Regions from separate parts of the Streptomyces sp. NPDC041135 genome, predicted to be linked through region 2. Evidence: predicted binding sites of a transcription regulator. Region 2 holds the regulator's gene; the other holds the start of a gene.

Region 1 (3,479 bases), on a different contig from region 2:
GCGGGTGACCTTGACCGGGTCGATGACGCCGGCCTTGACCAGGTCGCCGTACTCGCCGGTGGCGGCGTTGAAGCCCTGGCCCTTGTCCAGCTCGGCCACCTTGGCGGTGATGACGTAGCCCTCGAGGCCCGCGTTCTCGGCGATCCAGCGCAGCGGCTCGACGACGGCGCGGCGCACGACGGCGACGCCGGTGGCCTCGTCGCCGGTCTTGCCCAGGCCGCCCTCCAGCACCTTGGCGGCGTGGACCAGAGCGGAACCGCCACCGGAGACGATGCCCTCCTCGACCGCGGCGCGGGTCGCGGAGATGGCGTCCTCCAGACGGTGCTTCTTCTCCTTCAGCTCCACCTCGGTGGCGGCGCCGACCTTGATCACGCACACGCCGCCGGCCAGCTTCGCGAGGCGCTCCTGGAGCTTCTCGCGGTCCCAGTCGGAGTCGGTGTTCTCGATCTCGGCCTTGATCTGGGCGACGCGGCCCGTGACGTCGGCGGAGTCGCCGGCACCGTCGACGACGGTGGTGTCGTCCTTGGTGACGGTGACGCGGCGGGCGGAGCCCAGCACGTCCAGGCCGACCTGGTCGATCTTGAGGCCGACCTCCTCGGAGATGACCGTGGCGCCGGTGAGGACCGCCAGGTCCTGCAGCATCGCCTTGCGGCGGTCGCCGAAGCCGGGGGCCTTCACCGCGACGGCGTTGAAGGTGCCGCGGATCTTGTTGACGACGAGGGTGGAGAGCGCCTCGCCCTCGACGTCCTCGGCGATGATCAGCAGCGGCTTGGAGGCGTTGGCCTGGATGACCTTCTCCAGCAGCGGCAGGAGGTCCGCGATCGCGGAGATCTTGCCCTGGTGGATGAGGATGTACGGGTCGTCGAGGACGGCCTCCATACGCTCCTGGTCCGTCACGAAGTACGGCGACAGGTAGCCCTTGTCGAAGGCCATGCCCTCGGTGAAGTCCAGCTCCAGACCGAAGGTGTTGGACTCCTCGACGGTGATGACACCGTCCTTGCCGACCTTGTCCATCGCCTCGGCGATCAGCTCGCCGACCTGGCTGTCCTGGGCGGACAGACCGGCGACGGCCGCGATGTCGGACTTCTCGTCGATCGGGCGGGCCGAGGCCAGCAGGTCGTCGGAGATGGCCTTGACCGCGGCGTCGATGCCCTTCTTCAGGGCGGCCGGGGAGGCACCGGCGGCGACGTTCTTCAGGCCCTCGCGGACCAGCGCCTGGGCGAGCACGGTGGCGGTGGTCGTACCGTCGCCCGCGATGTCGTTGGTCTTGGTCGCCACCTCCTTCACCAGCTGCGCGCCGAGGTTCTCGTACGGGTCCTCGATCTCCACCTCACGGGCGATGGTGACGCCGTCGTTGGTGATGGTCGGGGCACCGAACTTCTTGTCGATGACGACGTTGCGGCCCTTGGGGCCGATCGTCACCTTCACCGTGTCGGCCAGCTTGTTGACGCCGCGCTCGAGGGCGCGACGGGCGTCCTCGTCGAACTTCAGGATCTTCGCCATGACAGCGGGAGCCCTCTCGAATGTCTGGGGTGAAAGAAAAAACTGCGCCCCGGGCGCCCGGCTTCTTCTAGGTCGGGGGCCAGGGGCGCAGTCACGAGCGGAGTGCTCGAGGTGGTACTACTTCTCGATGATCGCGAGCACGTCGCGAGCCGAGAGGACGAGGTACTCGTCGCCGTTGTACTTCACCTCGGTGCCGCCGTACTTGCTGTACAGAACGACGTCGCCGACCTTGACGTCGAGCGGCAGGCGCTCGCCGTTCTCGAATCGGCCCGGGCCCACGGCGAGGACGGCGCCCTCCTGGGGCTTCTCCTTCGCAGTGTCCGGAATGACCAGGCCAGAGGCCGTGGTCTGCTCGGCGTCGAGCGGCTGGACCACAATGCGGTCCTCGAGCGGCTTGATGGCAACCTTGGAGCTGGCGGTCGTCACGATCCGACCTCCCCCTTCGGAGATCTCACGGGGTTAACTGTCTGAGGTGGCGACCAGGTCGATCCGTCGTCGCGGGTGCCGGACCTGCCCGTCGCGTTGTTGGCACTCTCCAGGGGGGAGTGCCAGACCTGAGACTATGACTGCGATTAGCACTCGGTCAAGCGGAGTGCCAGTTGCCGTGCGTCGCGCCGCCTCCGGCGCCCCCTCGGCGCCCGCCCCTGTGACGTCTCGGAGCCCTACCGGCGCCCTAGAGGTAGTCCTCCAGGCGGCCCACCGTCAGGCCCCGCTGCTGGATCCGGCGCAGCAGCCGGGCGGTGCGCTCCCGCAGGGCGGAGCCGTCGTTCTCGCCGGGGCCGACGGCGACGATGTCGCCGGGCCGCAGCCGCGGCGCGCCCCGGGTGTACGCCGGGTCGCCCGCGCCCGCCGACACGCGCCACAGCACGACGGCCGCCACGCCGCAGTCGGCGGCGGCGCGCAGCGTGGTGGTGTCGTACCGGCCGTAGGGCGGCCGGAAGAGGCGGGGGCGGATACCGAAGCGGGATCTGAGCTTGTCCTGCTGGCCGCAGATCTCGGCGCGCTGGCCGGCGTAGGGCAGTCCGGGCAGGGCGGGGTGGTCGAGGGTGTGGTTCTGCAGGTTGGCGCCGACCGCGCGCAGCCGGGCGAAGCGGCCGTAGCCGGGGCCGGCGACGCGGTCGGTGAGGAAGAGGGTGACCGGCAGCCGCAGGTCACGGACCATGTCGACGAACCGGGGGTCCGTCTCGGCGCCGTCGTCGTAGGTGAGGAAGACGACCGGGTCGGAGGTGGCGACGTGGTCGACGACCGGGAGCGGGGCCGCCGGGTCCGCGGTGCGGGGCGCCGGCGGGCGCGCGGCGGGCCGCGGGGCCTCGGCGAGCGGGGCGCTCAGGCCCCAGGCGCGGTAGGAGCGGTCACCGGCCGGGCCGTGCGGCCGTACGCCCTGGGCGGCCTTCTTGCCCAGCCGTTCGATGGGGTCGACCGACTGGGCGCAGCCGCCCAGCAGCAGGGCGGCGAGCAGGAGCGCACAGGTGAGCGGCGAGGCGGCCGGGCTCCGGCGCCGCCCGCGCGCCGGCCGCCGCTGCCGCCCCGGGCGCGTCACAGGTAGTCCTCCAGGCGTGCCACCGCGTAGCCGTCCCGGGTGACCTTGTTCAGGAAGCGGCGGATCATGTCGGGCATGGTGCCCGCCCAGTCCTCGGGGCCGCGGAAGTGGGAGAGCACGATGTCGCCGGGGTGCAGACCGCGGTCGTCGTCGCGGTACTCCCAGTGGTCGACGAAGACCTCCTCGTCCCAGATCGGCGCGTATTTGATGCCGCAGGACTTGGCGGCGCGCAGGGTGTCGCCGTTGTAGTTGCCGTAGGGCGGCCGGAAGACGGCCGGGGCCCGGCCGAACTGCTTCTTCATGATCGCCTGCATGCCGCAGATCTCGTGCTCCTGCTCCTCGTACGACAGCCCCGGCAGATACGGGTGCGTGAGGGTGTGGTTGTTGAGGGTGACCCCCTTGGCCTGCATCCGGCGGAAGAAGCCGTAGTCGTCCT
Region 2 (3,479 bases):
CCGCCGGCCTCGCAGACCGCGGCGGCGAGCTGCGGGACGGAGACGCCGCCCGCCATGGGAGCCTGCACGATCGGGTGGGGGAAGAGATCGGTCAGCGCGGAGGACATGACGGCATGGTGTCACGTCCCGTGAACGAGTCCGAATCCGGCCTTCCGTCGGCATACGCCCCCGGCATACGGGGTGCCGGAGCACCCCGTCCGCGTCCGCGCCCCACCGGGTCAGCGGCCGTTGAAGGCGTCCTTCAGCCGGGAGAACAGCCCCTGCTGACCTGGCTGGAACTGTCCGGTCGGACGCTCCTCGCCGCGCAGCTTGGCCAGCTCCCGCAGCAGGCGCTCCTGCTCCGGGTCGAGCTTGGTCGGGGTCTGCACCTCGACGTGCACGATCAGGTCGCCCCGGCCGCCGCCGCGCAGGTGCGTGACGCCCCGGGCGTGCAGCGGGATCGACTGGCCGGACTGGGTGCCGGGCCGGATGTCGACCTCCTCCAGGCCGTCCAGCGTCTCCAGCGGGACCTTGGTGCCGAGGGACGCGGCGGTCATCGGGAGCGTGACCGTGCAGTGCAGGTCGTCGCCGCGCCGCTGGAACTGCGCGTGCGGCAGCTCGTGGATCTCGACGTACAGGTCACCGGCCGGACCGCCGCCGGGGCCGACCTCGCCCTCGCCGGCGAGCTGGATGCGGGTGCCGTTGTCGACGCCGGCGGGGATCTTGACGGTCAGCGTGCGCCGCGAGCGGACCCGGCCGTCGCCGGCGCACTCCGGGCACGGCGTGGGCACCACGGTGCCGAAGCCCTGGCACTGCGGGCACGGGCGCGAGGTCATGACCTGGCCCAGGAAGGACCGGGTGACCTGCGAGACCTCACCGCGGCCGCGGCACATGTCACACGTCTGGGCGGAGGTGCCCGGCGCGGCGCCCTCGCCGCTGCACGTGGTGCAGACGACCGCCGTGTCGACCTGGATGTCCTTGGTCGTGCCGAAGGCCGCCTCGTCCAGCTCCACCTCGATGCGGATCATGGCGTCCTGGCCGCGCCGGGTGCGCGAGCGCGGGCCGCGCTGCGACGCCGTGCCGAAGAACGCGTCCATGATGTCGGAGAAGTTGCCGAAGCCACCGGCCCCGAAGCCGCCCGCGCCGCCGCCGGACTGCGAGAGCGGATCGCCGCCGAGGTCGTAGACCTGCTTCTTCTGCGGGTCCGACAGCACCTCGTAAGCGGCGTTGATCTCCTTGAACCGCTCCTGGGTCTTCGGGTCCGGGTTGACGTCCGGGTGCAGCTCGCGCGCGAGCCTCCGGAACGCCTTCTTGATCTCATCCTGCGACGCGTCGCGGCGCACGCCGAGAACGGCGTAGTAGTCCGTGGCCACTTACGACTCCGCCAGGATCTGTCCGACGTACCGTGCCACTGCGCGTACCGCTCCCATCGTTCCCGGGTAATCCATGCGGGTCGGTCCGACCACGCCGAGCTTGGCGACTGCCTCGCCGCCCGAACCGTAGCCGACCGACACCACCGAGGTGGAGTTGAGCCCCTCATGGGCGTTCTCGTGACCGATGCGGACGGTCATGCCCGGATCCTGCTGCTCGCCCAGGAGCTTGAGGAGCACCACCTGCTCCTCGAGGGCCTCCAGGACGGGCCGGATCGTGAGGGGAAAGTCATGTCCGAAGCGGGTCAGATTGGCGGTACCGCCGATCATCAGCCGCTCCTCGTTCTCCTCGACCAGTGTCTCCAGAAGTGTGGAGAGCACCGTCGAGACCGTACCGCGGTCCTCGGCCTCGAACGCCTCCGGCAGGTCTTCCACCAGCCGGGGGACGTCCGCGAAGCGGCGGCCCGCCACCCGGCTGTTGAGCCGCGCGCGCAGATCCGCCAGGGACGTCTCGCCGAACGGCGCCGGGCAGTCGACCATCCGCTGCTCGACCCGGCCGGTGTCGGTGATCAGCACCAGCATCACACGGGCGGGAGCCAGCGAGAGCAGCTCCACGTGCCGCACGGTCGAGCGGGTCAGCGAGGGGTACTGCACGACGGCGACCTGCCGGGTGAGCTGCGCGAGCAGCCGCACCGTACGGGCCACGACGTCGTCGAGGTCGACGGCGCCGCCCAGGAAGTTCTGGATCGCCCGCCGCTCGGGCGGCGTCATCGGCTTGACGCCCGCGAGCTTGTCGACGAACAGCCGGTAGCCCTTGTCGGTGGGGATGCGCCCCGCGCTGGTGTGCGGCTGCGCGATGTACCCCTCGTCCTCCAGGGCCGCCATGTCGTTGCGGACCGTGGCCGGGGAGACGCCGAGGTTGTGCCGCTCGGTGAGCGCCTTGGAGCCCACCGGCTCCTCGGTGCCGACGTAGTCCTGGACGATGGCGCGCAGCACCTGCAGCCTGCGTTCACTCAGCATCCGCGCGCACCTCCAGCACTCGTCCCCACGGCCCCTCAGGCCCCCTGCCTGGCACTCTTGGCATGTGAGTGCCAGCATCCTCCGGCCCAGTGTACGGCCGTCGGGTACACACCGGGCAAGGCCGGTGCCCCAGGGCCTGTCGTCCGGATCACGCCGGCGTCGCGGGGCGTGGCACGCCCCTTCGCCGCGTCGTCGCCGGTCGCTGACGCTAGCGTCGCGGTATGACGGTGTCTTGGGAAGAGCTGGGCTGGGAGCGGGTGGCCGAGGGGGTGGGCCGGTGCCGGCTGCCCGGGTGGGACTGCACGGCCGGGCTGGTGCTCGGGGAGGGCACGGCGCTGGTGGTGGACGCGGGCTCCAGCCTCGCGGAGGGCGCCCGGCTGCGCGCGCGGGCCGAGGAACTGGCCGGGCGCCGTGTGACCCATCTCGCGCTCACCCATCCCCACTTCGACCACGTCTTCGGCGCCGCCGCCTTCGCGGGGGCCGAGGTGTACGCGGCGGTGGGCCTCGAGACGGTGTTCGCCCACGAGCGCGAGGCGCTGCGCCTGGACGCCGTCCGCAACGGCCTGCCGGTGGCGGACGCCGACGAGGCGGTCGACGCCCTGGCCGCGCCCCGCCACCTGGTCTCCGGCGAGTGGACCCTGGACCTCGGCGGCGGCCGGCAGGCGCTGCTGGCCAACGTGGGTCCCGGCCACACCGCCCACGACCTGGCCGTCCTGGTCCCCGGCGACCCGGAGACGGTGTTCTGCGGCGACCTCGTCGAGGAGTCCGGCGAGCCCCAGGCGGGCCCGGACGCCGTGCCGTCCCGGTGGCCCGACGCCCTGGACCGGCTGCTGTCGCTGGGCGGCCCGGACGCGCGGTACGTGCCCGGTCACGGCGCGGTCGTCGACGCGGCGTTCGTACGGGCCCAACGCGACGCGCTGGCGGCGCGGTTCGGCGTGAGCTGAGCGTCACCGCGGGCCCGCTCCGGCGTGTCGTGGGTGCGCCGGCGCCGCTTCTCCTATCGTCATCCGAATGCGCCCTCCCGTCTCCCGCCACCGCCCCGCCGACGAGAGCCCCTCGGGCCCGCGCCCCCGCCGGTACTCCGCCGACCTGACCCCGCCGTGGAAGAAG

The links. Region 2 encodes HrcA, which represses chaperone genes, less so after heat shock. Its sites were predicted from a motif close to TTNGCACTCNGNNNNNCNGAGTGCNAA; they were not measured.
Region 1: the regulator HrcA is predicted to act here: its motif matches at 2,076-2,102, upstream of groES (co-chaperone GroES).

The regions. Positions count from the first base shown of each region.
Region 1 is NZ_JBVIYZ010000004.1:112,243-115,721, reverse strand. Features, by position in the region: gene groL (chaperonin GroEL) at 1-1,503, opposite strand, end outside; gene groES (co-chaperone GroES) at 1,621-1,929, opposite strand; gene ACZ6CZ_RS11670 (polysaccharide deacetylase family protein) at 2,177-2,962, opposite strand; gene ACZ6CZ_RS11665 (polysaccharide deacetylase family protein) at 3,040-3,479, opposite strand, start outside.
Region 2 is NZ_JBVIYZ010000001.1:389,603-393,081, reverse strand. Features, by position in the region: gene ACZ6CZ_RS01750 (nitronate monooxygenase) at 1-107, opposite strand, end outside; gene dnaJ (molecular chaperone DnaJ) at 219-1,352, opposite strand; gene hrcA (heat-inducible transcriptional repressor HrcA) at 1,353-2,369, opposite strand; gene ACZ6CZ_RS01735 (MBL fold metallo-hydrolase) at 2,591-3,313, shown strand; gene ACZ6CZ_RS01730 (DUF3097 domain-containing protein) at 3,381-3,479, shown strand, end outside.